4 regions of the Aquabacterium sp. T101 genome follow, and region 4 is predicted to be linked to each of the others. Evidence: predicted binding sites of a transcription regulator. Region 4 holds the regulator's gene; each other region holds the start of a gene.
The links. Region 4 encodes sigma-54, which starts transcription at its own class of promoters, with help from an activator protein. Its sites were predicted from a motif close to TGGCANGNAANCTGCTTT; they were not measured.

Region 1 (7,207 bases), on a different contig from region 4:
GTGGCGGCCGAGACGATGGCCGAACTGGCCGGCACCTACGCGCTGGCACCGACCTTCAAGATCACGGTGCGCGTGCGCGACGGCCGCCTGTTCGCGCAGGCCACGGGCCAGGGCGAATTCGAACTCTTCGCCAGCGAGGCGCGCCGCTGGTTCGCCCGCGTCACGCCGCTGGAAGTGCAGTTCGAGGGCGAACGCGGCGCGCCGCCGGCCTTCGTGCTGGCGCAGGGCGGGCAGCGGATGCGGTTCGTGCGGGAGTAGCCCCGGCCCTGGCCGATAGACTGCGGGCGTGCCTACCCCTGCCTCCGACGCGCGCGCCGCCGCCGCCACCCCCCGCTCCCTGTCCGGCCTGACCCCCTTCCTGCGCCCGTACCGGGTGCAGATCGGGCTGGCCATCGCGTTCCTGGTGCTGGCCGCGGCCAGCACGCTGGTGCTGCCGGTGGCGCTGAAGTCGCTGATCGACGCCGGCCTCGTCGCGGCCGACCCCGGCCAGCGCGTGATGGCGCTGCGCGACCACTTCGCGGCGCTGTTCGGCGTGGGCGCGGCGCTGGGCCTGTTCTCGGCCGCGCGCTTCTACATGGTGAGCTGGCTCGGCGAGCGCGTCACCGCCGACCTGCGCAACGCGGTCTATGCGCACGTGGTGCGGCAGAGTCCCGAGTTCTTCGAGACCACGCAGACCGGAGAGGTGCTGTCGCGCCTGACCACCGACACCACGCTGGTGCAGACGGTGGTGGGCTCGAGCCTCAGCATGGGCCTGCGCAACACCGTGATGGGCCTGGGCGCGCTTGGCATGCTGGTGGTGACCAACCCCTACGTGATGGGCCAGGTGCTCGGCATCCTGGTGCTGGTGGTGCTGCCCAGCCTGTACTTCGGCCGGCGCGTGCGCAAGCTCAGCCGCGCCAGCCAGGACCGCGTGGCCGACACCAGCGCGATCGCCGCCGAGGTGCTCAACGCCATCCCCGTGGTGCAGAGCTACAACCAGCAGGGCCGCGAGGCCGGGCGCTTCGCCACGGCCACCGAACAGGCCTTCGACACCGCGCGCAAGCGCACGCGGGTGCGCGCGATGCTGGTGGCCTTCATCATCACCGCCACCTTCGGCGCGCTGCTGTGGGGCCTGTACCAGGGCACACAGGCCGTGCTGCGCGGCGACATCACGGCCGGGCACCTGGGTCAGACCGTGGTCTACGTGCTGATCCTGGTGTCGTCGGTGGCGGTGCTGTCCGAGGTGTACGGCGACCTGCTGCGCGCCGCCGGCGCCACCGAGCGCCTGATGGAGCTGCTGTCCACGCGCTCGCCGGTGGCCGACCCGGCCACGCCGCGCGCGCTGCCCGCCGCGCAGGGCGGCTCGTCGGTCGCGCTTGACGGCGTCACCTTCTGCTACCCGTCGCGGCCGCAGCAGCCGTCGCTGCGCGACGTGACGCTGCACGTGAGGCCCGGCGAGACGGTGGCCCTGGTGGGCCCCAGCGGCGCGGGCAAGAGCACGGTGCTGCAGCTGCTGCTGCGCTACTACGACACGCAGCAGGGCACGGTGGCGCTGGACGGCGTGCCGGTGCGCGAGCTGGCGCTGGACGACCTGCGCTCGCGCGTGGGCATCGTGCCGCAGGACAGCGTGGTGTTCTCGGCCGACGCGATGGACAACATCCGCTACGGCCGCCCCGGCGCCACCGACGACGAGGTGGTCGCCGCGGCGAAGGCCGCGTTCGCGCACGACTTCATCGAGGCGCTGCCCGAGGGCTACCGCACCTTCCTGGGCGAGCGCGGCGTGCGCCTGTCGGGCGGCCAGCGCCAGCGCATCGCCATCGCGCGCGCGATGCTGAAGAACCCGCCGCTGCTGCTGCTGGACGAGGCCACCAGCGCGCTCGATGCCGAGAGCGAGCGCATGGTGCAGGCCGCGCTCGACGCCGCCATGCGCGGCCGCACCACGGTGGTGGTGGCGCACCGGCTGGCCACCGTGCTGCGCGCCGACCGCATCGTGGTGCTGGAGCGGGGCCGCGTCGTCGAGGTCGGCACCCATGCCGAGCTGGTGGCGCACGGCGGGCTGTACGCGCGCCTGGCGGCGATGCAGTTCGACGTGGAGCCGGCGGCGCGCCCGGCCGAGCCGTCGGCCGGCGCCGCCGGATAATCCGCGCCATGCAGCCGAGCCGACCGATCCGACACCAGTACGAGGACTTCATGCGCCATGTCGCCACGCACGGCGTGGCCAAGGGCGACCGCACCGGCACCGGCACGAAGAGCGTGTTCGGCCACCAGATGCGCTTCGACCTGCGCGAGGGCTTCCCGCTGGTGACGACGAAGAAGGTGCACCTCAAGTCGATCATCTACGAACTGCTGTGGTTCCTGCGCGGCGACGGCAATGCGAAGTGGCTGCAGGAGCGCGGCGTCAGCATCTGGGACGAGTGGGCCGCGCCCGACGGCGACCTCGGCCCGGTGTACGGCGTGCAGTGGCGGTCCTGGCCCACGCCGGACGGCGGCCACGTCGATCAGATCGCCGACGTGGTGAAGCAGCTGCGCGCCAACCCCGACTCGCGCCGCATCATCGTCAGCGCCTGGAACGTCGCCGACCTGCCGAAGATGGCGCTGATGCCCTGCCACGCCTTCTTCCAGTTCTACGTCGCCGAAGGCCGGCTGTCGTGCCAGCTCTACCAGCGCAGCGCCGACATCTTCCTGGGCGTGCCGTTCAACATCGCCAGCTACGCGCTGCTGACCCACATGCTGGCGCAGCAGTGCGACCTGGAGGTGGGCGACTTCATCTGGACCGGCGGCGACTGCCATATCTACAGCAACCACGCCGAGCAGGTGGCGCTGCAGCTGTCGCGCGAGCCGCGGCCCTACCCCACGCTGGTGATCCGGCGTCGGCCGGCGTCGATCTTCGACTACGAGTTCGAGGACTTCGCGGTCGAGGGCTACGACCCGCATCCCGCGATCAAGGCCCCGGTGGCGGTGTAGCCGCGCGCACCTGGGGATGGACGCTGCGCGCGGGCGCGGCTACCTTGGGGCCATTGCACCGACCACGGGCCTCGCCCGCCTGCCCATGTTCACCACGCCCTGGCTCTGGTTCTTCGCGCCGCAGCTGCACTTTCCCTGGAGCGGCAGCGTCGCCCAGCACATCGCGCCCGACACGCACTGGTTCTTCGGTGGCATCGCACCCGATTCGGGCGACGCCCGGGTCGAGGAGCAGGCCTTCGGCGTGGCCAGCTACGGGCGCCAGCTCGGGCTGATCACCGAAGCGCTGCTCGACCTGTCGGCGCAGTCGCCACCGTCCACCGCCGAGGGACGCCGGGCCGTGGAGCGCCTGCGCGAGATCCGCGACCGGATCGAGCGCATCAAGGGCGCCGAGCAGGAGCGCGGCGCGGCCGAGGTGGCCGCGCAGGTGCAGCGGGTGCTGGCCCGCGGCGGTCCGCAGGCGCGCGCGCTGCAGGCCCGACTGCGGCCGCTGCTGGAGCAGGCCCCCTAGGCGCACACGCTTCGCCGCGGGACGCATGGCCCGCGTCTTGCAGCCGCCGGGGGCATGACGGCTGCGCCGCCTCCCTCCCCCACCGCACCCCGGCGCCTGTCGGTGCTGATCGTCACCGACCCGCTGGACACCGAGCGCGAGCGCTCCGACGACGCGCATGCCATCGCGCAGGCCCTGGCCGACGCCGGCTCGCTGGTGCTGGGCGTGCGGGCCGGCGACGCCACGCTGCCCGAGGCGGTGGAGCAGTTGCGTCCCGACGTCGTGGTGGTGCGCAGCGACTCCGGCGTGCGCGACGTGCTGGAGCACATCGCCGTGGCCACGCAGCATGCGCGACGGCCGATCGCGCTGTTCACCGACAGCGAGGACCGCCCGACGATGCGCGAGGCCCTCGGCGCCGGCGTGTCGGCCTATGTGGTGCGCGGCCTGGCGCGCGAGCGCGTGCAATCGGTGATCGACGTGGCCGTGGAGCGTTTCGCCGCCGAGGAAGCACTGCGCACCGAACTGGCCAGCACGCGCAACGAGCTGGAGGACCGCAAGCTGATCGACCGTGCCAAACGGCTGCTGATGCGCAACCGCAAGCTCGACGAGCCGGCCGCCCATCGCGTGCTGCAGGACCTGGCGATGAAGAAGGGCATCCGCCTGCGCGACGCCGCCGAGCGCGTGATCGACCTGGAGTCGCTGCTGGGCTGATCGGGCCAGATTGGTGCGCTGCCGCACCCAATGCGGGACGCTGGCCGCGCCGGACCGGCGCCAACGCCGCACCGGAGGGGCCGAATGGCTGGCACGTCGATTGCATGCCGGGGTGGCGAGTGGCACGGCAATGGCGTCGTGGCACCAGGAGTCTAGAGCTGTCAGGGCAATGGGGCCCGTCGCACCACCGGTGCGACGGGCCCATTTTTTTTCAGGAGCCGATCATGACGAAGGGACCGAACATGACACGCCGCCGTGCGATCCGCAGCGCCGCCATCGCAGGCGCCGGGCTGGTGATCGACCCCGCGCTGCGCGCCGTGGCCTATGCCGCCGGCAGCGACAAGCCCGAGAAGGAAGAGGTGCGCATCGGCTTCATCCCGCTGACCGACTGCGCCAGCGTCGTGATGGCCAGCGTGCTCGGCTTCGACAAGAAGTACGGCGTGAAGATCGTGCCCACGAAGGAAGCTTCGTGGGCCGGTGTGCGCGACAAACTCGTCAACGGCGAGCTCGACATGGCGCATGTGCTGTGGGGCCTGGTGTACGGCGTGCACCAGGGCGTGGGCGGCCCCAAGAAGGACATGGCGGTGCTGATGAACCTGAACCACAACGGGCAGGCCATCACGCTGAGCAAGAAGCTGGCGGACAAGGGCGCCGTCGACGGGGCGTCGCTGGCCCGGCTGATGGCCGCCGAGAAGCGCGAGTACACCTTCGCGCAGACCTTCCCCACCGGCACCCATGCGATGTGGCTGTACTACTGGCTGGCCACCTTCGGCGTCAACCCGATGAAGGACGCCAAGGTCATCACCGTGCCGCCGCCGCAGATGGTGGCCAACATGCGCGTGGGCAACATGGACGGCTACTGCGTCGGCGAACCCTGGAACCACCGCGCCATCATCGACGGCATCGGCATCACGGCGGCCACCACCCAGGACATCTGGAAGGACCACCCCGAGAAGGCGCTGGGCACGACGTCGGAGTTCGTCAAGAAGCACCCGAACACCTGCCGCGCGGTGATCATGGCGATCCTGGAGGCGGGCCGCTGGATCGACGCCAGCCTGTCGAACAAGAACAAGATGGCGGAGACGGTGGCCGACAAGGCCTACGTCAACACCTCGGTGGACGCGATCAACCAGCGCATCCTGGGCCGCTACCAGAACGGCCTGGGCAAGACCTGGGACGACCCGAACCACATGAAGTTCTTCAACGACGGGCTGGTGAACTATCCCTACCTGTCCGACGGCATGTGGTTCCTGACCCAGCACAAGCGCTGGGGCCTGACCAAGGAGCACCCGAACTACCTGGCCGTGGCGCAGCAGGTCAACCAGACGGCGCTCTACAAGGAGGCGGCCGCCGCGCTCAAGGTGAGCCTGCCCAAGAGCGACCTGCGCAGCAGCAAGATGATCGACGGCGTCACCTGGGACGGCAAGGACCCGGCACGCTACGCCGACGGCTTCAAGGTGCGCGCGAGCGCGGCCTGAGGAGGACACGCCATGGTCAGCGCCGTGTTCCATTCGCCGCTGGACGCCGCCGCGCAGGCGCGCGCCGAGCGTGACGCCGCCGCCCCGCGCGGCATCGTCCCGGCGGCGCCCGCGCCAGCCGCCCCGCCACTGCCCCGGCCCGGCATCGACTGGCGCGAGTGGTGGCTGCGCGTGCTGCCGCCGGTGATCGGCTTCGGCCTGCTCGTGGGCGTGTGGGCGCTGCTCACCCAGGGCGGCAAGGGCTTTCCCACGCCCTGGGCCACCTTCGAGGCCGCCGCGAAGCTGTTCGCCGATCCGTTCTACCGCAACGGCCCCAACGACCAGGGCATCGGCTGGAACGTGCTGTTCTCGCTCGAGCGCGTGGGCCTGGGCTTCGGCCTCGCGGCGCTGGTGGGCATCCCACTGGGCTTCGTGATCGGGCGCTTCGCGTTCTTCAACCGCATGGTGCAGCCGCTGATCAGCCTGCTGCGGCCGGTCTCGCCGCTGGCCTGGCTGCCGATCGGCCTGCTGGTGTTCAAGAGCGCCAACCCGGCCGCGATCTGGACCATCTTCATCTGCTCGATCTGGCCGATGGTGATCAACACCGCGGTGGGCGTGCAGCGCGTGCCCGCCGACTACCTGAACGTGGCGCGCGTGCTGGCGCTGTCGGAGTGGAAGGTCATCACGCGCATCCTGCTGCCCGCGGTGCTGCCCTACATGCTCACCGGCGTGCGCCTGTCGGTGGGCACGGCCTGGCTGGTGATCGTGGCCGCCGAGATGCTGACCGGCGGCGTGGGCATCGGCTTCTGGGTCTGGGACGAGTGGAACAACCTGAACGTGAAGCACATCCTGGTGGCGATCTTCGTCATCGGCATCGTCGGCCTGCTGCTGGAGCAGGCGCTGATCGCGGTGGCCCGGAGGTTCAGCCATGAAGACTGAGTTCATCAAGGTCGAGTCCGCCGAGATGGTGTTCGACACCCGCAAGGGCCGCTTCCATGCGCTGCGCCAGATCGACCTCACGGTGGCCGAGGGCGAGTTCGTCGCGCTGATCGGCCATTCGGGCTGCGGCAAGAGCACGCTGCTGAACCTGGTGGCCGGCCTGCTGCGGCCCAGCGCCGGCGTGCTGCTGTGCGACGGCCGCGAGATCGCCGCGCCCGGGCCCGAGCGCGCGGTGGTGTTCCAGAACCACTCGCTGCTGCCCTGGCTCACCTGCTTCGACAACGTGCACCTCGCGGTGGAGCGCGTCTTCGGCGCCACCGAGGGCAAGGCGCAGTTGCGCCAGCGCACGCAGGCCGCGCTCGATCTGGTGGGCATGGGCCATGCCGCGAGCAAGCGGCCGCACGAGATCTCGGGCGGCATGAAGCAGCGCGTGGGCATCGCGCGCGCGCTGGCGATGGAGCCCAAGGTGCTGCTGATGGACGAACCCTTCGGCGCGCTCGACGCGCTGACGCGCGCCAATCTGCAGGACGAGCTGCTGAAGATCGTGGCGCGCACCGGCAGCACCGTGCTGATGGTCACGCACGACGTCGACGAGGCGGTGCTGCTGTCCGACCGCATCGTGATGATGACCAACGGCCCCGCGGCCACCATCGGCGAGATCGTCACCGTG
Region 2 (7,207 bases), on a different contig from region 4:
GTGGCAGCTGCATGCGCTGCACCACAGCCAGCGCCAGATGACGCTGTGGTCCGACAACCGCAACCACCTTCTCGACGACGTGATCCGCGACGGCGTGTTCGTGGCCGTGGCGCTGGCCATCGGCGTGCCGCCGGGCCAGTTCGTCGCCATCGTGGCCCTGACCCAGTTGGTGGAAAGCCTCGCGCATGCCAACGTGCGGATCGACTTCGGGCGCATCGGCAGCCGCCTGCTCGTCGGCCCGCGCTTCCACCGCCTGCACCATGCCATCGGCATCGGCCACGAGAGCCAGGGCCCCGGGTCGCTCGGCGGTCACAACTTCGCGGTGCTGTTCCCGCTGTGGGACCTGCTGTTCGGCACGGCGCGCTTCGACGACGACCTGCAGGCCACCGGCATCCGCGACCAGCTCGACGGGCGCGACTACGGGCGCGGCTTCTGGGCCCAGCAGTGGCTGGGACTGAAGCGCCTCGCCGGCCGCGCCTAGGCGTCGCTTATCCTTGCCCGCATGCGGTTCGGACTCATCATCGTCGGCGACGAGATCCTCTCGGGCAAGCGGCGCGACGCGCACCTGCCCAAGGTGATCGAACTGCTGGCCGCCCGCGGCCTGGCGCTGGCGTGGGCGCGCTACGTGGGCGACGACCGCGCGCTGATCACCGACGCGCTGCGCCATGCCTTCGCCAGCGGCGACGTGGTGTTCAGCTGCGGCGGCATCGGCGCCACGCCCGACGACCACACGCGCCAGTGCGCCGCGGCGGCCCTGGGCCGTGAACTGGTGCTGCACCCGCAGGCGCGCGCGCTGATCCTGGAGCGCATGGCCGACGTGGCGCGCGAGCGCGGCGAGCCCTACGATCCCGATCGCGAGGACAACGTGCACCGCCTCAACATGGGCGTGTTCCCGGCGGGCGCCGGGATCATCCCCAACCCGTACAACAAGATTCCCGGCTTCTCGGTCGGCGACGTGCACTTCGTGCCGGGCTTCCCGGTGATGGCGCACCCGATGATCGAGACGCTGCTGGACACGCGCTACCGCGCCCTGCATGGCTCCCAGCGCCAGGTCGAGCGCTCGGTGATCGTCTACGGCGCCATGGAAGCGTCGCTCACGCCGCTGATGGAAGCGATCGAGCGCGACCATGCCGGCGTGCGCGTGTTCAGCCTGCCCAGCGTCGACCATCCGCAGCACGGACGCCACATCGAACTGGGCGTCAAGGGCGCGGCTGCCGCCGCCGAGGCGGCCTACGCCGACCTGCATGCCGGGCTGGTTCGATTTGGGGCGGCATTGGGCCCCGAGTTGGTGCGATAGTGCGCCCTGGAAATCACCATATCGGTGCATTGCATCGCCCCAAGCCGGGGCGCGCCCTGGGGGCGGTGCGGCCGGCTGGTGCCGGCGAGCGCACCGGCTGCGGGCATGCTTTCTGCTAGATTTCCCCCGACTTTTCGAGTCTTCCATCCACAACCCAGACCAAGCCAGGAGAGCGCCTGATGGCCAGCAAGACCGTCGCCGACGTGATGAAGATGGTGAAGGAGAACGACGTCAAGTTCGTCGATTTCCGCTTCACCGACACCCGCGGCAAGGAGCAACACGTATCGGTGCCGGTGTCGCACTTCGATGAGGACAAGTTCAGCTCCGGCCATGCCTTCGACGGCTCGTCGATCGCCGGCTGGAAGGGCATCGAGGCGTCGGACATGCTGCTGATGCCCGACCCGAACACCGCCAACATCGACCCGTTCTTCGAGGAGCCGACGCTGATCCTCAGCTGCGACGTGCTCGAGCCGGGCGACGGCAAGCCCTACGAGCGCGATCCGCGCTCGCTGGCCAAGCGCGCCGAGGCCTACCTCAAGAGCAGCGGCATCGGCGACGCGGCCTACTTCGGTCCGGAACCCGAGTTCTTCATCTTCGACCAGGTGCGCTGGAACGTCGACATGTCCGGCTGCTTCGTCAAGGTCGACTCCGAGGAGGCCCCCTGGTCCACCGGCGAGAAGATCGAAGGCGGCAACCGCGCCCACCGTCCGGCCGTCAAGGGCGGCTACTTCCCGGTGCCGCCGGTCGACAGCTTCCAGGACATGCGCTCCGAGATGTGCCTGCTGCTCGAGCAGCTCGGCATCCCGGTCGAGGTGCATCACCACGAGGTGGCGGCCCCGGGCCAGAACGAGCTGGGCACCAAGTTCTCCACGCTCGTGCAGCGTGCCGACTGGCTGCAGCTGCAGAAGTACGTGATCCACAACGTGGCGCACGCCTACGGCAAGACCGCCACCTTCATGCCCAAGCCGATCGTCGGCGACAACGGCAGCGGCATGCACGTGCACCAGTCGGTCTGGAAGGACGGCAAGAACCTGTTCGCCGGCGACGGCTATGCCGGCCTGAGCGAGTTCGCGCTGTACTACATCGGCGGCATCATCAAGCACGCCCGTGCGCTCAACGCCATCACGAACCCCGGCACCAACAGCTACAAGCGCCTGGTGCCCGGCTTCGAGGCGCCGGTCAAGCTGGCCTACTCGTCGCGCAACCGCTCGGCGTCGATCCGCATCCCGTACGTGGCCAACCCGAAGGGCCGCCGCATCGAGTGCCGCTTCCCGGACCCGCTGTGCAACCCGTACCTGGGCTTCTCGGCCATGCTGATGGCCGGTCTGGACGGCGTGGAGAACAAGATCCACCCGGGCGAGGCTGCCACGAAGGACCTGTACCACCTGCCGCCGGAAGAAGACGCGAAGATCCCGACCGTCTGCCACAGCCTCGACCAGGCGCTCGAGTACCTGGACAAGGACCGGGCGTTCCTGACCAAGGGCGGCGTGTTCACCGACAGCTACATCGACGCCTACATCGAGCTGAAGATGCAGGAAGTGACCCGCTTCCGCATGACCACGCACCCGCTCGAGTTCGACATGTACTACTCGCTGTGATGCACGGCCCGACCGCGCAGGCGGTCACGCGAAAGGGGCGGCCTCGGGCCGCCCTTTTTTCTGGTGTCGTCGCGTCTGGAGGACAATGCGTTCCATGACCATGCGAACGCTTGCCGTCATCCTTCTGCTCTCTCCGGGGACGGTGGCCCTGGCCCAGGGCGCCCCGGTCTACCGCTGTCCGGGGCCGCCGGTGCTCTACACGGACCAGATCACCGAGAAGGAAGCCAGGGAGCGCGGCTGCCGCACGATCGAGGGTGCGCCGATCACGGTGGTGGCGCCGACCAAGCCGGCCCCGCGCCCGGCGGCCGCTGCACGCGACGGCGAATCGTCCCGGGTCGACGCCAAGGACCAGCGCGCCCGCGACAGCGACGCCCGCAAGATCCTCGAGGCCGAGCTCAAGCGCGAGGAGGAGGCGCTCGCCGCGCTGCAGAAGGAATTCAACAACGGCGAGCCCGAGCGGCAGGGTGGCGAGCGCAACTTCGCCCGCTACCAGGAGCGCGTCGAGGAGCTGCGCAACGCCATCGCGCGCAAGCAGGCCGATATCGCCGCCATCCGGCGCGAGCTCGCCAAGTTGCCCGCGCCCAAGGCCGATTAGGGCGTCCGCGGGGTTCCACGATGGAATCCGCCCCGGCCGGCCCCTTCGCGGCCTACGACCTGCTGGCCACGCTGGTGGCCGTGGTGCAGCCCGACGGCCGCGTGCTGCATGCCAACGCCACCTTCGAGAACCTGCTGGGCGTGCCCCGGCGCACGCTGCTGGCCACTCCGCTGACCGACTGGCTGGCCGACCCGGCGCCGCTGCGCGAGACCCTGGCCGCCGTCGCCGACAACCGCATCTCCACCGGCCGCTTCGAGGGCGTGCTCAAGCGGCCGGCCGGCACCCAGGCCGAGCTGCTGCCGGTGCACGTGATCGTCAACCAGTCCGACACCCCGTCGCGGGTGCTGGTGGAGCTGATCGAGATCGAGCAGCAGACGCGCCAGGACCGCGAGGAGCGCGCCGCTACCCAGGCCGAGGCGAACAAGGAGCTGGTGCGCAACCTCGCGCACGAGATCAAGAACCCCCTGGGCGGCATCCGGGGCGCGGCGCAGCTGCTGGAAATGGAGCTCGAGGGCCTGACGCCGCCGCGCCGCGAGCTGACCGAATACACCCAGGTGGTCATCAACGAGGCCGACCGCCTGCAGGCGCTGGTGGACCGCCTGCTGGCGCCGCACCGGCGCGCGCACATGGTGGCCGACGTCAACATCCACGAGGTGTGCGAGCGGGTGCGGTCGCTGCTGGCGGCCGAGTTCCCGCGCGGCATCGCGCTGCGGCGCGACTACGACATCTCCATCCCCGAGTTCCGCGGCGACCGCGAGCAGCTGATCCAGGCCGTGCTCAACATCGCCCGCAACGCCTGTCAGGCGCTGGCCGACCGCATCGCGGCCGGCGACGCCGAGCTGATCCTGCGCACGCGGATCGCCCGACAGGTGACGATTGGCAAGCAACGCTGGCGACTGGCACTCGAATTGCATATCGAGGACAACGGGCCGGGCGTGCCCGAGGCGATCCGCGACCGCATCTTCTACCCGCTGGTGTCGGGACGCGATGGCGGATCAGGCCTCGGGCTCACCCTGGCGCAGACCTTCGTGCAGCAACACCAGGGCACGATCGAATGCGCCAGTGTGCCGGGCCGCACGGTGTTCACGGTGTTCATCCCCTTGCCTTGACGAAAGCGCTGGCGCTCGCATGAAAGACATCTGGGTCGTCGACGACGATCAATCGATCCGCTTCGTGCTGGAGAAGGCCCTGGCACGCGAGCAGTTCGCCGTGCGCAGCTTCGCCAACGCGCGCGACGTCATCGGCGCGCTGGCCGAGGACGAACCGCAGGTCCTGGTCAGCGACATCCGCATGCCCGGGGGCTCCGGCCTGGACCTGCTGGCCAAGGTCAAGGAGCGCCTGCCCGGGCTGCCGGTCATCGTGATGACGGCGTTCTCCGACCTGGACAGTGCCGTGTCGGCCTTCCAGGGCGGGGCCTTCGAGTACCTCGCCAAGCCCTTCGACGTGCCCAAGGCGGTGGAACTGATCCGCCGCGCGGTGGAGGAGAGCCTGCGCGAGGCCGTGGCCGCCGAGCGCCCGGTCGAGGCGCCGGAGATCCTCGGCCAGGCGCCCGCCATGCAGGATGTGTTCCGCGCCATCGGCCGCCTCAGCCAGAGCCAGGTCACGGTGCTGGTCACCGGCGAGAGCGGCAGCGGCAAGGAACTGGTGGCCCGCGCGCTGCACAAGCACAGCCCGCGCGGCGGCGGCCCGTTCGTCGCGATCAACACGGCCGCGATCCCGAAGGACCTGCTGGAAAGCGAGCTGTTCGGCCACGAGCGCGGCGCCTTCACCGGCGCACAGACCATGCGCCGCGGCCGCTTCGAGCAGGCCGAGGGCGGCACGCTGTTCCTCGACGAGATCGGCGACATGCCCTTCGACCTGCAGACGCGTCTGCTGCGCGTGCTGTCGGACGGGCAGTTCTACCGCGTTGGCGGTCACCAGCCGCTCAAGGCCAACGTGCGCGTGATCGCTGCGACGCACCAGAACCTCGAGAAGCGCGTGCGCGACGGCGCCTTCCGCGAGGACCTGTTCCACCGCCTCAACGTGATCCGGCTGCGCCTGCCGCCGCTGCGCGAGCGGCGCGAGGACATCCCGCTGCTGGCGCGGCAGTTCCTGCAGAAGAGCGCCAAGGAACTCGGCGTCGAGGCCAAGCGCCTGTCCGACGCCGCCCTGGCGCGCCTGTCGGCGTTCGACTTCCCGGGCAACGTGCGCCAGCTCGAGAACCTGTGCCACTGGCTCACGGTGATGGCGCCGACCCAGGTGGTCGAGCCGAAGGACCTGCCGCCCGAGCTCAACGAGTCAATCAACGTCGCGGCCGAGGCCGAGGCGGCCCCTCCGGCCGCGGCCGCGGCCGTGCCGGCACGAGCGGGCGCCGAGGCCGTCGCCCCGGCCGCTGCACTGGCGGGCGGCTGGCTGGCGGACCTGGAGCGCGAGGCGCGTGCGCTGCTCGACGCCGGCTCGCCCGAGGTGTGGGACACGCTGACGCGCCAGTTCGAGGCGCGCCTGATCGTCACCGCGCTGGGCACCACGCGGGGCCGCCGCATCGAGGCGGCCCAGAAGCTGGGCATCGGCCGCAACACCATCACGCGCAAGATCCAGGAACTGGGCCTCGACGACTGAGGCCTTGCCCGCGGGCCGCTGCGCCGGCGGCGAACCCGGCGGTCTCAGGCCGCGTCGAGCCGCACCCACACCGGGGCGTGGTCGCTCGGCCGCTCGTTCTTGCGCGGGGCCTTGTCCACCGCGCACTCGCGCACCTGCGCGCGCAGTGCCTCGCTGACGAGGATGATGTCGATGCGCAGACCCTGGTTCTTGCGGAACGCGAGGTTGCGGTAGTCCCACCACGACCACGACTTCGGCGGCTGCTCGAAGAGCCGGAAGGCGTCGACGAGGCCGAGCCCCAGCAGATGGCGGAAGTGGCCGCGTTCCTCGTCCGTGCAGTGGATCTGCCCGGCCCAGGCCACCGGGTCGTGCACGTCGCGGTCCTCGGGGGCGATGTTGAAGTCGCCCAGCAGCACCAGCTTCGGATGTGCGGCCAGCTCCTCGCGCAGCCAGTCGCGCAGCGCGCGCAGCCACTGCATCTTGTATTCGAACTTCTCGCTGCCCGGCGCCTGGCCGTTGGGGAAGTACGCCCCGACGATGCGCACGCCGTCCACCGTGGCGGTGATCACGCGTGCGCTGTCGTCGACGAAGCCGGGGATGTTGCGCACCACGTCGGCGGCCTCGGTGCGCGACAGCAGCGCCACGCCGTTGTAGGTCTTCTGGCCGAACCACTGCACACGCCAGCCCGCGGACTCGATCTCGGCGGCGGGAAACTTGTCGTCGGTGAGCTTGGTCTCCTGCAGCACCACCACGTCGGGCTGCTGCGCCGCGAGCCAGTCCAGCAGCTGGGGCAGGCGAACGCCCAGCGAGTTGACGTTCCAGGTGGCGATCTTCAAGGCGGGCATCCGGCAGCTCGGGAGCGCGGATCGTAGCGGTTGTCGCCTGCCGCCTCAGGCGTCGCGGCGATAGGTCACGAAGGCGAAGCGCATCCCGTCGCCTCCCACGCGATCCTCGCGCGCCACTTCCCGGAACGCGCGCCGGTCGAAGGTCGGGAAGTGCGTGTCGGCGCCATCGAACTCGTGATCGATCTCGGTGAGCACCAGCTCCTGTGCGCGTGGCAGCGCCAGCGCATACAGCTCCCCGCCGCCGATCACGCACACGCGCGGCGCATCGGCCACCATCGCCAGTGCGGCGTCGAGC
Region 3 (7,207 bases), on a different contig from region 4:
GGTTCGAACTGCAGGTGGTCGGCACGCACCTCCAGCGGCACATGGCGGTTGCCCAGGTGGTAGGCCGCACGCGGCAGGTCCAGCGCGGTGCCGTGGGCCGGGCAGGCGGTGACGCGTAACACCGGCTGCGGCGCCGCCACCACGCGCACCAGCGAGCCGTCCTCGGCCACCAGCACGTCGCCGCCACGCAGCACGCTGCCGCGCGGCAGGAACACGCCCAGGTGGCGGCCGGCGCTGTCGGTGGCCTCGAAGCGGCTCTTCTGGCGCAGGTCCCAGTCGAGTTCGACGCTGGAGGCGCGACGCAGCAGCGGCGCGGCGAGGCCGCGGCCGGCGGGGAGGATCTTGTTGACGCTGAGCATGGGCGGGCAGGGGGCTGGCCGGGGCCGGCGTGGCCACGGGTCAGCGCTGCTTATAGCAAATGGCCTGCCCGCAGCGTCGGTTCGCGCCGCCGCCTGTCGATTCGTCGCACCGTGGGCGACAGGGGGCCGGCCCTGCGACACGATGCGCCCATCGACCCACCCACCCCCACGAGGAAGCTGCCATGAACCCGCTGCGCGACCTGACCCAGGCCCTGACGATGCCGTTCCGCGCCCTGTTCGTCGTCGGCCTGTGCGCCGTGATCAACGCCATGACCTACAGCGGCCACTGGTGGTTCAAGTGGGTGGCCCTGGGCATGGGCATCGCCACGGTGGTGGCCCTGGCCAAGGGCGCCCGCTCGCTGGCCGTGCTGGCGCTGGTGGCCCTGGCCGGGTGGTGGATCTACCGCCGCTACGGCGCGGCGGCGCGCGCCGCGTTCGACGACTGGGCCGGCCGGACCCGGCCCGCCGCCGCCGACGTGGTGAGCCGCCTGCTGCAGGGCCCGGCGCGCGCCTAGCGCGCGCGAAGGCCCCGCGGCCGGGCGTTTTGGCGCCTCAGCGCCGCGTGCCGCGCGACGCCGCCTGGCGCAGCTGGGTGGCCAGGCCGGGGTCGAACGGCGCCCAGCGCCGGGCCAGCCGGTCCAGTTCGCGCCGCGCCCGGCGCTCGCCCACGGCTTCCAGCGACGCCCACAGGGCGGCGCCCAAGGCCTGCAGGGTGGCACCGACCGCCTGCAGCAGCGTCGGCGTGGTCCGGCGATAGACCGACCCCGCGGGCGCCGCGGCCGGCGCCAGCGCCGGTCGGGCGAGGGTGTTCATGCCGCGCCTCCGTGGCGCGCCGGGGCCGTGACCAGCCGGAACCGGCGCACGAGCCACATCACTGCATTGACCGCCCAGTCCGCGCCTCGTGGGGCCTCGGTCCGGGACGGAACCATCACTCGAACCTGTGGGGTCGACATGGTGCTTTCCCTTTCATGGCAGCGGGCCGAAACAGGCCCATGGCGCGCAGACTAGGGTTTTTACTTATCCCTTGGAAATTGCGAGTCAGAATCCGGCCATCACGCCCGTGAATACCGGGCCGAAAACCTCACGACCGGGATCGCCCATGAACTTCCGCACCCTGGACCTGAACCTGCTCCGCGTGTTCGACGTGGTGATGGTCGAACGCAACGTCACCCGCGCCGCGGCCCGACTGGCGATGACCCAGCCGGCCGTCAGCAATGCCCTGCGCCGCCTGCGCGAGACGCTCGGCGAGGACCTCTTCGTGCCCGGGCCCACCGGCGTGGCGCCCACGCCCTATGCCGCGGCGGCCTGGCCGGCCGTGCGCCAGGCGCTGTCGGCGCTGCGAGAGGTGTTCGACCCGCAGGCCTTCGACCCGGCCCGGGACGAGCGCAGCTTCACGCTGACGATGGCCGACGCCAGCGCCACCGTGCTGATGCCGCCGCTGGCGGCGGGCCTGGCTGCCAGCGCCGCCGGCATCGACCTGCGCGTCGAGCCGCTCACTACGCGCGACCCGCGCCCGCAGCTCGAGCATGGCCAGGCCGACGCCGCGATCGGCTTCTTCCCCGACGTGGCGCGCGCGCTGGCGGCCGCCGGCGGGCAGGGCGAGGTGGTGCTGGAGCCGCTCTACACCTGCCGCTACGTGTGCGTGATGCGCGCCGGCCATCCGCTGGCGCGCGGGCCGTCGCTGACGCTGGACGCGTATTGCGCGGCGGACCATGTGCGCGTGAGCTTCGCCGGCCGCCGCCACGGCTTCGTCGACGAGGCCCTGGCCCGGCTCGGGCGGGCCCGCCGCGTGGCGCTGACGGTGAACCACTTCTCGACCGCCGCCCAGGTGGTGCGCCAGTCGGACCTGATCAGCGTGTTTCCGCGCAGCTACCTGCCCGTGAGCGGCCTGGACGCCGACCTGGTGTTGCGCGAGCCCCCGTTCGAGCTGCCGCCCATCGAGGTCGGCCTGCTCTGGCACCGCCGCCACGAGCGCGACCCGGCGCACCGCTGGTTGCGCCAGACGGTGGGCGCCGCGGCGCGCGAGCACGGGCCGCGCGCGGTGGCCGCAGCCCGGGTCGAGGCATGATGCGCGGGCCTTCCACCCGCGCCCTGCCATGACCTACGACACCCTCACCGTGACCGCCGACGGCCCCGTCGCCACCGTCCGCATGAACCGGCCCGACAAGGCCAACGCCATGAACCTGGCGATGTGGCACGAGCTGCGCCGCGCCTTCACCGCGCTCGACGAGGCACCCGCGGTGCGCGTGGTGGTGCTCGAAGGCGAGGGCCGGCACTTCACGTCCGGCATCGACCTGCAGATGTTCGGCGAGCTGATGCCGTCGCTGCACGACGACTGCGACGGCCGCACGCGCGAGAAGCTGCGCCGCTTCATCCTCGACCTGCAGGACACGCTGACCAGCCTGGAGCGCTGCCGCAAGCCGGTGCTGGCCGCCGTGCACGGCGCCTGCGTCGGCGGCGGCATCGACCTGATCTGCTGCGCCGACATGCGCTACGCGTCGGCCGACGCCCGCTTCAGCATCAAGGAGATCGACATCGGCATGGTGGCCGACGTGGGCACGCTGCAGCGCCTGCCGAAGCTGACCGGCTCGCAGGGGCTGGTGCGCGAGCTGGCCTACACCGGGCGCGAGGTCGGTGCGGCCGAGGCGCAGGCCATCGGCCTGGTCAACCGCGTCTTCGACACGCGCGAGGCGCTGGCCGCCGGCGTGCGTGAGGTGGCGCAGGCCATCGCCGCCAAGTCGCCGCTGTCGGTGCGCGGCATCAAGGAGATGCTCAACTACGCGCGCGACCACAGCGTGGCCGACGGCCTGAACCACGTGGCGACGTGGAACGCGGCGATGCTGCTCAGCGAAGACCTGATGGCCGCGGCGAGCGCGGCCCAGGCGCGCAAGGCGCCGACGTTCCGCGACTGAGCGGCGCCGCTCAGAACAGGAAGTAGCGCTGCGCCATCGGCAGCACCGCCGCCGGCTCGCAGGTCAGCAGCACGCCGTCGGCGCGCACCTCGTAGGTCTGCGCGTCGATCTGCATCTTCGGCGCGTAGGCGTTGTGGATCATGTCCGCCTTGGTCACGCGGCGGCAGCCGCGCACCGCCGACAGGTGCTTGTGCAGCCCGTAGGCCTCGGCCGCGCCGTTGGCCAGCGAGGCCTGGCTGACGAAGGTGATCGACGAGCGACCCAGCGCGCCGCCGAAGGCGCCGAACATCGGGCGAACATGCACCGGCTGCGGCGTCGGGATGCTGGCGTTGGCATCGCCCATCAGCGCCGACGCGATGAAGCCACCCTTCATCACCAGGCTCGGCTTGACGCCGAAGAAGGCCGGGCGCCAGAACACCAGGTCGGCCCACTTGCCGGGCTCGATGCTGCCCACCTCGTGCGCGATGCCGTTGGCGATGGCCGGGTTGACGGTGTACTTGGCCACGTAGCGCTTGACGCGGGTGTTGTCGTGGCGCTCGCTGTCGCCCGGCAGCACGCCGCGCTGCAGCTTCATCTTGTGCGCCGTCTGCCAGGTGCGGATCACCACCTCGCCCACGCGCCCCATGGCCTGGCTGTCGCTGCTCATCATGCTGATGGCGCCCAGGTCGTGCAGGATGTCCTCGGCGGCAATGGTCTCGCGGCGGATGCGGCTTTCGGCGAAGGCCAGGTCCTCGGCGATCGACGCGTCGAGGTGGTGGCACACCATCAGCATGTCGAGGTGCTCGTCGACGGTGTTCACCGTGAACGGCATCGTCGGGTTGGTGGAACTGGGCAGGAAGTTGGGCTCGCCCACCACGCGCAGGATGTCCGGCGCATGACCGCCGCCCGCGCCCTCGGTGTGGAAGGCGCACAGCGTGCGGCCCTTGGTGGCGGCGATGGTGTCCTCGACGAAGCCGCTCTCGTTGAGCGTGTCGCTGTGGATCGACACCTGCGTGTCGGTCTCGTCGGCCACCGACAGGCACTGGTCGATCGCCGCCGGCGTGGTGCCCCAGTCCTCGTGCAGCTTCATGCCGATGACGCCGGCCTCGACCTGCTGGCGCAGCGCCTCGGGGCGGCTGGCGTTGCCCTTGCCCAGGAAGCCCAGGTTCATCGGGAACGCGTCGGCCGCGCGCAGCATCTGCGCGATGTTCGACGGCCCGGGCGTGCAGGTGGTGGCGAAGGTGCCGGTGGCCGGGCCGGTGCCGCCACCGAGCATGGTGGTCACGCCGCTGGCCAGCGCCTCGTCGATCTGCTGCGGGCAGATGAAGTGGATGTGGCTGTCGATGCCGCCGGCGGTGACGATCATCCCCTCGCCGGCGATGATCTCGGTGCCCGGGCCGATGACGATGTCCACGCCGGGCTGCACGTCCGGGTTGCCGGCCTTGCCGACGGCCGCGATGCGCTGGCCCTTGATGCCGATGTCGGCCTTGACGATGCCCCAGTGGTCGACGATCAGCGCGTTGGTGACGACGCAGTCGCAGGCCTCGTGTGCGCCGGGGCCGTTGACGCGCTGGCTCTGTCCCATGCCGTCGCGGATGGTCTTGCCGCCGCCGAACTTGACCTCCTCGCCGTAGACGGTGAGGTCGCGCTCGACCTCGATCACCAGCGCGGTGTCGGCCAGGCGCACCCGGTCGCCCGTGGTCGGGCCGAACATCTCGGCATAGGCCCGGCGCCCGATCCGGCTCATAGCGCCCCCATGACGGTGCCGCGGAAGCCCCACACCGCGCGGTCGCCGGCGTAGTCCACCAGCTCCACGGTGCGCTGCTGGCCGGGCTCGAAGCGCACGGCGGTGCCCGAGGCGATGTTCAGCCGCATGCCGCGCGCGGCCGCGCGGTCGAAGCGCAGCGCCGGGTTGGTCTCGGCGAAGTGGTAGTGCGAGCCCACCTGCACCGGCCGGTCGCCGGCGTTCTCCACCACCACGGTCAGCGTGCGGCGGCCGGCGTTGAGCTCGATGTCGGCCCCGTCGACGAGCAGCTCGCCCGGGATCATCGGCCGCTCCGGCGGCCGAGCCACCAGGCCACGCCGGCGGCCAGCGCGAGCAGGCCGAACACGTCGGACGCATGCAGGTGGGTGCCCGCGGCACCGTGCCCGTCGTGGGCCGACGCGGCCGTGGTGATCAGCAGCGCGAGGCAGGCCAAAGTGGTGCGCACGATTTTCTCCGTCATGCAATGGGTTGGTGCACGGTCACCAGCTTGGTGCCGTCGGGGAAGGTGGCCTCGACCTGGATCTCCGGGATCATCTCGGGCACGCCGTCCATCACGTCCGCGCGCGTGAGCACGGTCTTGCCTTCGCTCATCAGCTGCGCCACGGTGCGGCCGTCGCGCGCGCCTTCGAGGATGGCCGCACTGATCAGCGCGATCGACTCGGGCACGTTGAGCTTGAGGCCGCGCGCCTTGCGCCGCTCGGCCAGCAGCGCGGCGGTGAACAGCAGCAGCTTGTCTTTCTCTCGGGGGGTCAGGTCCATCGCCCGGATTCTTGCAGTTTCGGTGCCACCCTCGTGAAGGACTTGGCACGCCGGTTGCGTAACGGGTCCCGTCCCCCACCAACCCACAGGACGGAGAACCCATGCACAAAACCAAATCGCTGCCGCGCCGCCATGCCCTCAAGGCGGTCGGTGCCGCGCTCGTCGCTGCCGGCATGTTCAGTGCCGCGCCTGCCCTGGCCCAGGGCAACACCATCAAGGTCGGCGTGCTGCACTCGCTGTCCGGCACGATGGCGATTTCCGAGACGGTGCTCAAGGACACCGTGCTGATGGCCATCGACGAGATCAACGCCAAGGGCGGCGTGCTCGGCAAGAAGCTCGAGCCCGTGGTCGTCGACCCGGCGTCGAACTGGCCGCTGTTCGCCGAGAAGGCCAAGCAGCTGATCACGCAGGACAAGGTCGCCGTGGTGTTCGGCTGCTGGACCTCGGTCAGCCGCAAGAGCGTGCTGCCGGTGTTCGAGGAGACCAACTCGCTGCTGTTCTACCCCGTGCAGTACGAGGGCGAGGAGCTGTCGAAGAACGTGTTCTACACGGGTGCCGCGCCCAACCAGCAGGCCATCCCCGCGGTCGAGTACCTGATGAGCAAGGACGGTGGCAGCGCCAAGCGCTTCGTGCTGCTGGGCACCGACTACGTGTACCCGCGCACCACGAACAAGATCCTGCGCGCCTTCCTGAAGGCCAAGGGCATCCCCGACGCCGACATCATGGAGGAGTACACCCCCTTCGGCCACGCGGACTACCAGTCGATCATCGCCAAGATCAAGAAGTTCGCCAGCGAAGGCAAGAAGACCGCCGTGGTCTCCACCATCAACGGCGACTCCAACGTGCCGTTCTACAAGGAGCTCGGCAACCAGGGCCTGAAGGCCAAGGACGTGCCGGTCGTCGCCTTCTCGGTCGGCGAGGAGGAACTGCGCGGCGTCGACACCAAGCCGCTGGTGGGGCACCTGGCCGCCTGGAACTACTTCCAGTCGATCAAGAACCCGACCAACGCCGAGTTCATCAAGAAGTGGAGCGACTACGCCAAGGCCAAGGGCATCGCCGGCCACAAGGACAAGCCGCTGACCAACGACCCGATGGAGGCCACCTACATCGGCGTGCACATGTGGGCCCAGGCCGTCACCAAGGCCAAGAGCACGGACACCGACAAGGTGATCGCCGCGATGGCCGGCCAGACCTTCAAGGCGCCGTCGGGCATCACCTCGAAGATGGACCCGAAGAACCATCACCTGCACAAGAGCGTGTTTATCGGCGAGGTGCAGGCCGACGGCCAGTTCAAGGTGGTGTGGAAGACCCCGGGCCCGGTCGTGGCCGACCCGTGGAGCGACTACATCCCCGAGAACAAGGGCAAGGTCAACGAGCCCGTGGTGGCCAAGAAGTAAAGCGCCCCTGATGACGTTCCCGAAAGGCCTCCTCGG
Region 4 (7,207 bases):
GGCCTGCCGATGCCCGGCACCGACATCCGGCTGCTCGACGACGACGGGCGCGAGGTGCCCCCCGGCACGCCGGGCGAGATCGCGATCAAGGGCCCGCAGGTGATGGCCGGCTACTGGCAGCGCCCGGACGAGACCGCCAAGGTGATGACCGCCGACGGCTTCTTCCGCACCGGCGACATCGGCACGGTCGACGAGCGCGGCTACTTCAAGATCGTCGACCGCAAGAAGGACATGATCCTCGTGAGCGGCTTCAACGTGTACCCGAACGAGGTCGAGGACGTGCTCACGCAGATGCCCGGCGTGCTCGAGTGCGCCGCGGTCGGCGTGCCCGACGACAAGGCCGGCGAGGCGGTCAAGGTGGTGGTCGTGCGCAAGGACGACAAGATCACCGCGGCGGACGTGAAGGCCTACTGCGAGGCGCATCTCACCGGCTACAAGCGGCCGCGCATCGTCGAGTTCCGCACCGACCTGCCCAAGTCGCCGGTGGGCAAGATCCTGCGCCGCGAGCTGCGCGACGCGCCACGCCCGGCCAGCCAGTAAGCTGCGCCCATGGCGACCCCCCGCATCGCGGTCGTCAGCGCGATGCGCGAGGAGCTGCACGCGCTGCACGACGACCTGCACGGCCCGCGCATCGAGCGCGTGGCCAGCCGCGACTTCCACCTCGGCACGCTGCACGGCCGGCCGGCGCTGCTGGTGCTGGCCGGCATCGGCAAGGTGGCCGCCGCCACCACCACCGCGCTGCTGCTCGACCGGTTCGAGGTCGACGCGGTGCTGTTCACCGGCGTGGCCGGTGGCCTGGGCGAGGGCGTGGCCGTGGGCGACGTCGTGGTGGGCGACACGCTGCTGCAGCACGACATGGACGCCTCGCCGATCTTTCCGCGCTGGGAGGTGCCGCTGACCGGCCGCTCGCGCTTTGCGGCCGACACCGCCTGGACCGACCGCCTCGCTGCGGGGGCGCGCCAGGCCGGCCACGCCGTGCACCGCGGCCTCGTCGTCAGCGGCGACCGCTTCGTGTCCACCACGGCCGAGAGCGCCGCCATGCGCGCGCTGCTGCCCGACGCGCTGGCGGTGGAAATGGAAGGCGCCGCCGTGGCCCAGGTGTGCCACGACTTCGGGCGCCCGTTCGCCGTCATGCGCACCATCTCCGACCGCGCCGACGATGCCGCGCACGTGGACTTCCCGCGCTTCGTGGCCGACGTCGCCAGCGGCCTGACGCGCCGCATCGTGCGCGAAGCCCTGACATGACAGCCCCTGGCTCGCTGCGCTCGCGTCCCCCGAGGGGAGCTCAGGCCGCTTGGGGCGGCCCGGCGCTGGCCTGAGGACCCGACTCGATGCCTCCCCGTCTCTATGCTGCGGACAGCGTGCTCGCCGCGGGCGAGCGCGAGCTGCCGGCCGAGGCGGCGCGCCACGCGCAGGTGCTGCGGCTGCAGCCGGGCGACGCGCTGACGCTGTTCGACGGCCATGGCGGCGAGTGGTCGGCCGAGGTGGCGGCGATGGGCCGGCGCGACGTGACGGTGCGCGTGCGCGAGCACCACGCGACGGAACGCGAACTGCCGCTTTCGGTGACGCTGGCGCTGGGCATGCCCGCCGGCGAGCGCATGGACTTCGTGGTCGAGAAGGCCACCGAGCTCGGGGCGGGGGCCATCGTGCCGCTCGTCACCGCACGGTCGGTGCTACGGCTGTCCGGCGAGCGCGCCGAGCGGCGCCGGGCGCACTGGCAGGCCATCGCGGTGGCGGCCTGCGAGCAGTGCGGCCGCAACCGCGTGCCCGCGGTGCAGGCGCCTCAGGCGCTCGAAGCCTGGCTGGCGTCGCTGCCCGCCGACGCGCCGCCGGACGAGCAGCGCCTGCTGCTGGGTTGGCGTGACGCTGCGCCCTGGGCGGGCGCGGCGCGCGGCGCTGCCGCGGTGCGCCTGCTGAGCGGGCCGGAAGGCGGCCTCACCGACGCCGAGGAGGCGCTGGCGCGGTCGCGCGGCTTTCGCGTCGCCACGCTGGGACCGCGCGTGCTGCGGGCCGACACGGCGCCGCTGGCCGCGCTGGCCGCGCTGGGGCTGGACACGCCGGCCTGACGCAGCGCCGGCGCCGCAGGTCGCCTGACGACGCTTCAGGGCACCTCGCGAAGGGCCTGGACCACGACCCCCCAGGCCATCGCCGCCAGCCCGGCCAGCAGCGCGAACGACTGCGCCGGCGAAGCGCTCGTCGGCGGGCCCACCACCCACCACAGGCCGCCTGCGACGGCCACGCCGGTCGCCGCACCGAGCCAGCGCCAGCGGCCCGCGCGTCGCTCGCCGGCCTGGCGGCGCTGCAGCAGCGCCAGCGCCACCGGCCCGTCCAGCGGCGGCAGGGCGCCCGCCGCGTCGTGCCGCACGCGCTGCATCACGGCCCGGGTGAAGGCGTCGTCGTCGAGACGCTCGTCGTCGCGCACGCTCAGCAGCGCCTCGAGCGCCGCGTCGTCGGTCAGCCAGGTCATGGTTCGTCTCCTCGATGGCCCTGCCAGGCCGCCAGGTGCTCGCGCAGGCGCGCCTTGCCGCGCGCCACATGCGACTTGAGCGTGCCGAGTGGCCAGCCCAGCACCTGGGCCGCCTCGGCATGCGTCAGGTCGAGCTGGAAGCAGTGGATCAGCGCCAGGCGCTCGGGCTCGGGCAGCGCGGCCAGCGCGCGCTCGACGTCCAGGCGCTGCACGGTGCGGCCGCTCGGGTCGGGCACGGCGACGGCGGCGTCCGCGTCGTCGTCGGGCGGCTCGACCGCGTCGGGCGCGGCGCGGCGGCCGTGCGCCAGCCATGCATTGAGCGCGATGCGGTGCAGCCAGGTGGACACCCGGGCATCGCCGCGGAAGGTGCCGACATGACGCCAGGCCAGCACGAAGGTCTCCTGCGCCAGGTCGTCGGCCAGTGCCGCGTCGCCGCGCGTCAGGCGGCGCAGCTGACGGCGCACGCGGGCCTGGTGCTCGCGCACCAGGGCCTCGAACGCGTCGGGCCGCAGGGGTGCCGATGGTGCCGCATCGGTCATCGCGGCATCAGTCGCCGCTGGCCGGGCCGTCCTGGCGCGCGCGCGCCTTCTCGGCGTCCTGGGCGTCCAGGTGCAACGCGATCAGCTGCGCCAGGCCGATGAAGACCAGCAGGCCGCCGATGCCGATCAGGAAGCGCATGTCCATGATGGCGAACATCAGCGCCACGCCCAGGCCGGTGCCGATCGTCGTGAAGGCGCGAAAGCGCGGCGTGCCCAGGGTCGGGCGCTGGTCCTGCGGCGGGTCGAGCAGCTCGCGCGGCACGGGCATGCCGCGGTCGGCGAAGTACTTCACCGTGTCGTAGAGCTTGGAGCGCTGGCGCTCGCGGTAGTGCAGCACCACCCACAGGATCAGCAGCGGCAGCGCGATGCCGGCCAGCGGGATGGTCAGGCCGGCGATCTTGGGCAGGATGGAAAGGTCCACGTCGGTCTCCAGGCAGGGGGAATGTCCACTTGGATGCCGGCAGGGCGGCCGGCGGATGCAGTCGCCGCGAAAAAAGTTTCGGGGCGCCCGGCGTCAGCCGCGGGCCGAGCCGGCGACCATGTCGAAGCGGAACAGCCGGCACTCGATCGGCCCGTTCCACATCGGCACGCGGCGGCTTTCCTTCAGCCGCATCAGCGACGGCAGCTTCATCTCGGGGGCCAGCACCCAGGCGGTCCAGCCCGGGTAGTGGCGCTTCCAGTGCGTGGCCAGCGCGGCGAAGAAGTCCGCCGGCGTGCCGTCGCCGTCGAAGCCCTCGCGCGCGGCGGCCTGGCCGCGGCCCTTGGCCTCGATGCGCTCGCCGTAGGGCGGGTTCAGCACCATAGTGCCCTGCGGCGCGGGCGGCAGGCGCTGCAGCGCGTCGGCGGTCTTGAACTCGATCGCGCCGGCCACGCCGGCCCGTGCCGCGTTGCGCTGCGCGAAGTCGGTCATGCGGAAGCTCACGTCGCCGGCGAAGATCGGCACCGCGCTGGCATGCACGCGCTCGCGCGCGGCCTGCGCCATCGCGCGCCAGGCCGGCAGGTGGGTGCGCCAGGGCGCCAGGCGCTCGAACGCGAAGCGGCGCGACAGGCCCGGCGCCATGCCGCAGGCGATCTGCGCCGCCTCGATGGCGATGGTGCCGGCGCCGCAGCACGGGTCGAGCAGCGGCCCGTCCTCGGCGCGGCCCTGCCAGCCGGCGGCGGCCAGCATCGCGGCGGCCAGCGTCTCCTTCAGCGGCGCCTCGCCCTTCTGCGCGCCGGCGTCGCGCCAGCCGCGCTTGAACAGCGCCTCGCCCGAGGTGTCCACGTACAGCGTGGCGTGGGTGGCGGTGAGGTGCAGGGCGAGCGGCAGGTCGGGGTGACGCGTGTCCACGCTCGGGCGCTCGCCGGTGGCCTCGCGCAGCACGTCGCACACCGCGTCCTTGATGCGCAGCGTGGCGAAGTTCAGGCTCTTGAGCGGCGAGCGCTGCGCCGTGGTGTCCACGCGCAGCGTCTGGCGCGGCGTGATCCAGGCGGTCCAGTCGACGGTGCGCGCCAGCTCGTACAGCTCCAGCTCGTGACGGTAGGGCCCGTGCGCCAGCGGCCACAGCACGCGCTGCGCGAGCCGGCTCTCCAGGTTGAGCGTCATGGCCGTGACGTGGTCGCCCATCACGGTGACGCCGCCGCGCTGCTCGCCCAGGCGCGCGCCGGGGCCGAGCAGGCGCTTGCACTCGTCGATCAGCAGCGACTCGACGCCCTGCGCGCAGGGCAGGAACAGCGCCACCAGCGGCGGCCGGGCGGGAGCCGTCATACCGCCCGCCGCAGGTTGGCGGGCGCGATCTTCAGCGCTTCGCGGTACTTGGCCACCGTGCGGCGCGCCACCTGGATGCCCTGCTCGGCCAGCATGGCCGACAGCTGGTGGTCCGACAGCGGCTTGTCGGCCGGCTCCACCGCCACCAGCTGCTTGATCAGCGCCCGCACGGCGGTGGACGACGCATTGCCGCCCGCCTCGGTGGCCAGGGCCGAGCCGAAGAAGTACTTCAGTTCGAAGGTGCCCAGCGGCGTGGCCATGTACTTGGCGGTGGTCACGCGCGAGATGGTGCTCTCGTGCAGGCCCAGCTCGTCGGCGATCTCGCGCAGCACCAGCGGCCGCATCGCGATCTCGCCATGGGTGAAGAAGCCCTTCTGGCGCTCGACGATGGCCTGCGACACGCGCACGATGGTGTCGAAGCGCTGCTGCACGTTCTTGACGAACCAGCGCGCCTCCTGCAGCCGCGCCGCCAGCGGCGAGCTGCCGTTGCCGCGCGCGCCCTTGATCGCCTGGGCGTACAGGTCGTTGATGCGCAGCCGCGGCATCACGTCCGGGTTGAGCACCACCTTCCAGCCGCGGCCGGTCTTCTGCACGATCACGTCGGGCACCACCACCGCGCCCTCGGAGCGGCCGAAGGGCCGCCCGGGCTTGGGTTCGCAGGTCACGATCAGGCCATGCGCGGCGCGCAGCAAGTCGTCGTCGGCGCCGGTGGCCGCGGCCAGCTTCTTGAAGTCGCGCCGGGCCAGCAGGTCCAGGTGCTGCTTGCAGATGATCACTGCCACGGCCTGCACCTCGCTGCGCGGCTGCGCGCGCAGCTGCAGCACGAGGCATTCCGACAGGTTGCGCGCGCCCACGCCCGGCGGCTCCAGGCTCTGCAGCCAGCGCAGCGCGCAGTTCAGCCGCTCGACCAGGGCCTCGCGCTCGTCGGCGTCGGCCTCGTCGGGCACGAGCTGCTGCGCGATCTCCTCGGGCGTGTCGGCGAGGTAGCCGTCCTCGTTGAGCGAGTCGATCAGCACCTGCACCGCGGCACGGTCCTCGGGCGACAGGCGCATGCCGGCGAGCTGGCGCTCGAGGTGCTCGGCCAGCGTCGGCCCCTGGGTGGAACGCTCCTGCGGCTCGAAGTCGTCGTCGCCGCTGCCCGCGGCGCCGCTGCCGGCCAGCGACGGCGTCTCGCGGATGCCGTCGAAGTCGTCGCCCTCGGTGCCGTTGGCCCAGTCCTCGCGCTCGGTGGTGCCGAAGTCGGCGTTGTCGACCCCGGACGCGGCGTCGCCGCCCGCGTCGGAGTACGCGGCCTCGTCGGCCGCGCCGTCGTCGCCGCCCACCGGCTCGTCGCGCGGCAGCGTGCGCTCGGGCAGCGGCTCGTTCAGCGGCACCGCCGCGGTGTCCTCGTCGGCCTCCAGGAAGGGGTTCTGCTCGAGCATCTGCTCGACTTCCTGATGCAGCTCCAGCGTCGACAGCTGCAGCAGCCGGATCGACTGCTGCAGCTGCGGCGTCAGCGCCAGGTGCTGCGACAGCCGGACCTGCAACGACGGCTTCATGGACAGACTCTCGCGCCCACGGTCACATCCGGAAGTGCTCGCCGAGGTACACCTTGCGCACGTCGGGGTTCTCGACGATGGCCTCGGGCGTGCCTTCGGCCAGCACGTTGCCCTCGCTGATGATGTAGGCCCGGTCGCAGATGCCCAGGGTCTCGCGCACGTTGTGGTCGGTGATCAGCACGCCGATGCCGCGCGCCCGGAGGAAGCCGATGATGCGCTGGATCTCGATCACGGCGATCGGGTCCACGCCGGCGAAGGGCTCGTCCAGCAGGATGAAGCGCGGCTGCGTGGCCAGCGCGCGGGCGATCTCCACGCGGCGCCGCTCGCCGCCCGACAGCGCCGGGGCCGGGCTGGTGCGCAGCTTCTCGATCGACAGGTCGGCCAGCAGGCCGTCGAGCAGGCGGTCGATCTGCGCCGCGGGCAGCGCGCGGCCGTCGGGCCCGTGCTGCAGCTCGAGCACGGCGCGGATGTTCTCCTCCACCGTGAGCTTGCGGAAGATCGACGCTTCCTGCGGCAGGTAGGACAGGCCCAGGCGCGAGCGCTGGTGGATCGGCATGCCCTGCACCGGCGCGCCGTCGATGGTGATCTCGCCGGCGTCGGCCCGCAGCAGGCCCACCACCATGTAGAACGTGGTGGTCTTGCCGGCGCCGTTGGGGCCGAGCAGGCCCACCACCTCGCCGGCGGCCACCGCGAGATGCACGTCCTTGACCACCGTGCGCGTGCCGTAGCGCTTCTGCAGGCCGCGGGCCTCGAGCCGGCTGGCGGCGGTGCTGCCACCGGAGGGGGCGAACCCGTCCGGCGCGACGCTGGGGGACCTCATTTCGGCGCGGACGCCGCGGCGTCGGGGCGGGGCGTGAGCACCACGCGGACGCGCCCGCCGGACGGTGCCGAGGCCCCGGCGGCGGCCGGCGCGCCG

Region 1: the regulator sigma-54 is predicted to act here: its motif matches at 4,231-4,248, upstream of AC2EAQ_RS04025 (CmpA/NrtA family ABC transporter substrate-binding protein).
Region 2: the regulator sigma-54 is predicted to act here: its motif matches at 1,399-1,416, upstream of glnA (type I glutamate--ammonia ligase).
Region 3: the regulator sigma-54 is predicted to act here: its motif matches at 5,785-5,802, upstream of AC2EAQ_RS18345 (urease subunit gamma).

The regions. Positions count from the first base shown of each region.
Region 1 is NZ_JBXVVZ010000001.1:869,815-877,021, forward strand. It holds gene AC2EAQ_RS04000 (serine hydrolase) at 1-258, shown strand, start outside; gene AC2EAQ_RS04005 (ABC transporter transmembrane domain-containing protein) at 287-2,119, shown strand; gene AC2EAQ_RS04010 (thymidylate synthase) at 2,128-2,943, shown strand; gene AC2EAQ_RS04015 (hypothetical protein) at 3,029-3,451, shown strand; gene AC2EAQ_RS04020 (ANTAR domain-containing response regulator) at 3,506-4,141, shown strand; gene AC2EAQ_RS04025 (CmpA/NrtA family ABC transporter substrate-binding protein) at 4,384-5,619, shown strand; gene ntrB (nitrate ABC transporter permease) at 5,632-6,537, shown strand; gene AC2EAQ_RS04035 (ABC transporter ATP-binding protein) at 6,527-7,207, shown strand, end outside.
Region 2 is NZ_JBXVVZ010000001.1:967,263-974,469, reverse strand. It holds gene AC2EAQ_RS04495 (sterol desaturase family protein) at 1-481, shown strand, start outside; gene AC2EAQ_RS04490 (competence/damage-inducible protein A) at 503-1,297, shown strand; gene glnA (type I glutamate--ammonia ligase) at 1,477-2,895, shown strand; gene AC2EAQ_RS04480 (hypothetical protein) at 2,990-3,490, shown strand; gene glnL (nitrogen regulation protein NR(II)) at 3,511-4,599, shown strand; gene ntrC (nitrogen regulation protein NR(I)) at 4,619-6,088, shown strand; gene xth (exodeoxyribonuclease III) at 6,133-6,903, opposite strand; gene AC2EAQ_RS04460 (dihydrofolate reductase) at 6,958-7,207, opposite strand, start outside.
Region 3 is NZ_JBXVVZ010000010.1:52,187-59,393, forward strand. It holds gene ureE (urease accessory protein UreE) at 1-359, opposite strand, end outside; gene AC2EAQ_RS18310 (2TM domain-containing protein) at 542-874, shown strand; gene AC2EAQ_RS18315 (hypothetical protein) at 912-1,172, opposite strand; gene AC2EAQ_RS18320 (LysR family transcriptional regulator) at 1,459-2,427, shown strand; gene AC2EAQ_RS18325 (crotonase/enoyl-CoA hydratase family protein) at 2,456-3,271, shown strand; gene ureC (urease subunit alpha) at 3,282-4,997, opposite strand; gene AC2EAQ_RS18335 (urease subunit beta) at 4,994-5,299, opposite strand; gene AC2EAQ_RS18340 (hypothetical protein) at 5,296-5,475, opposite strand; gene AC2EAQ_RS18345 (urease subunit gamma) at 5,472-5,774, opposite strand; gene urtA (urea ABC transporter substrate-binding protein) at 5,876-7,171, shown strand; gene urtB (urea ABC transporter permease subunit UrtB) at 7,182-7,207, shown strand, end outside.
Region 4 is NZ_JBXVVZ010000004.1:195,800-203,006, reverse strand. It holds gene AC2EAQ_RS12625 (long-chain-fatty-acid--CoA ligase) at 1-540, shown strand, start outside; gene AC2EAQ_RS12620 (5'-methylthioadenosine/adenosylhomocysteine nucleosidase) at 550-1,245, shown strand; gene AC2EAQ_RS12615 (16S rRNA (uracil(1498)-N(3))-methyltransferase) at 1,332-2,066, shown strand; gene AC2EAQ_RS12610 (hypothetical protein) at 2,102-2,467, opposite strand; gene AC2EAQ_RS12605 (RNA polymerase sigma factor) at 2,464-3,006, opposite strand; gene AC2EAQ_RS12600 (DUF6249 domain-containing protein) at 3,014-3,427, opposite strand; gene AC2EAQ_RS12595 (THUMP domain-containing class I SAM-dependent RNA methyltransferase) at 3,521-4,753, opposite strand; gene AC2EAQ_RS12590 (RNA polymerase factor sigma-54) at 4,750-6,291, opposite strand; gene lptB (LPS export ABC transporter ATP-binding protein) at 6,314-7,111, opposite strand; gene lptA (lipopolysaccharide transport periplasmic protein LptA) at 7,108-7,207, opposite strand, start outside.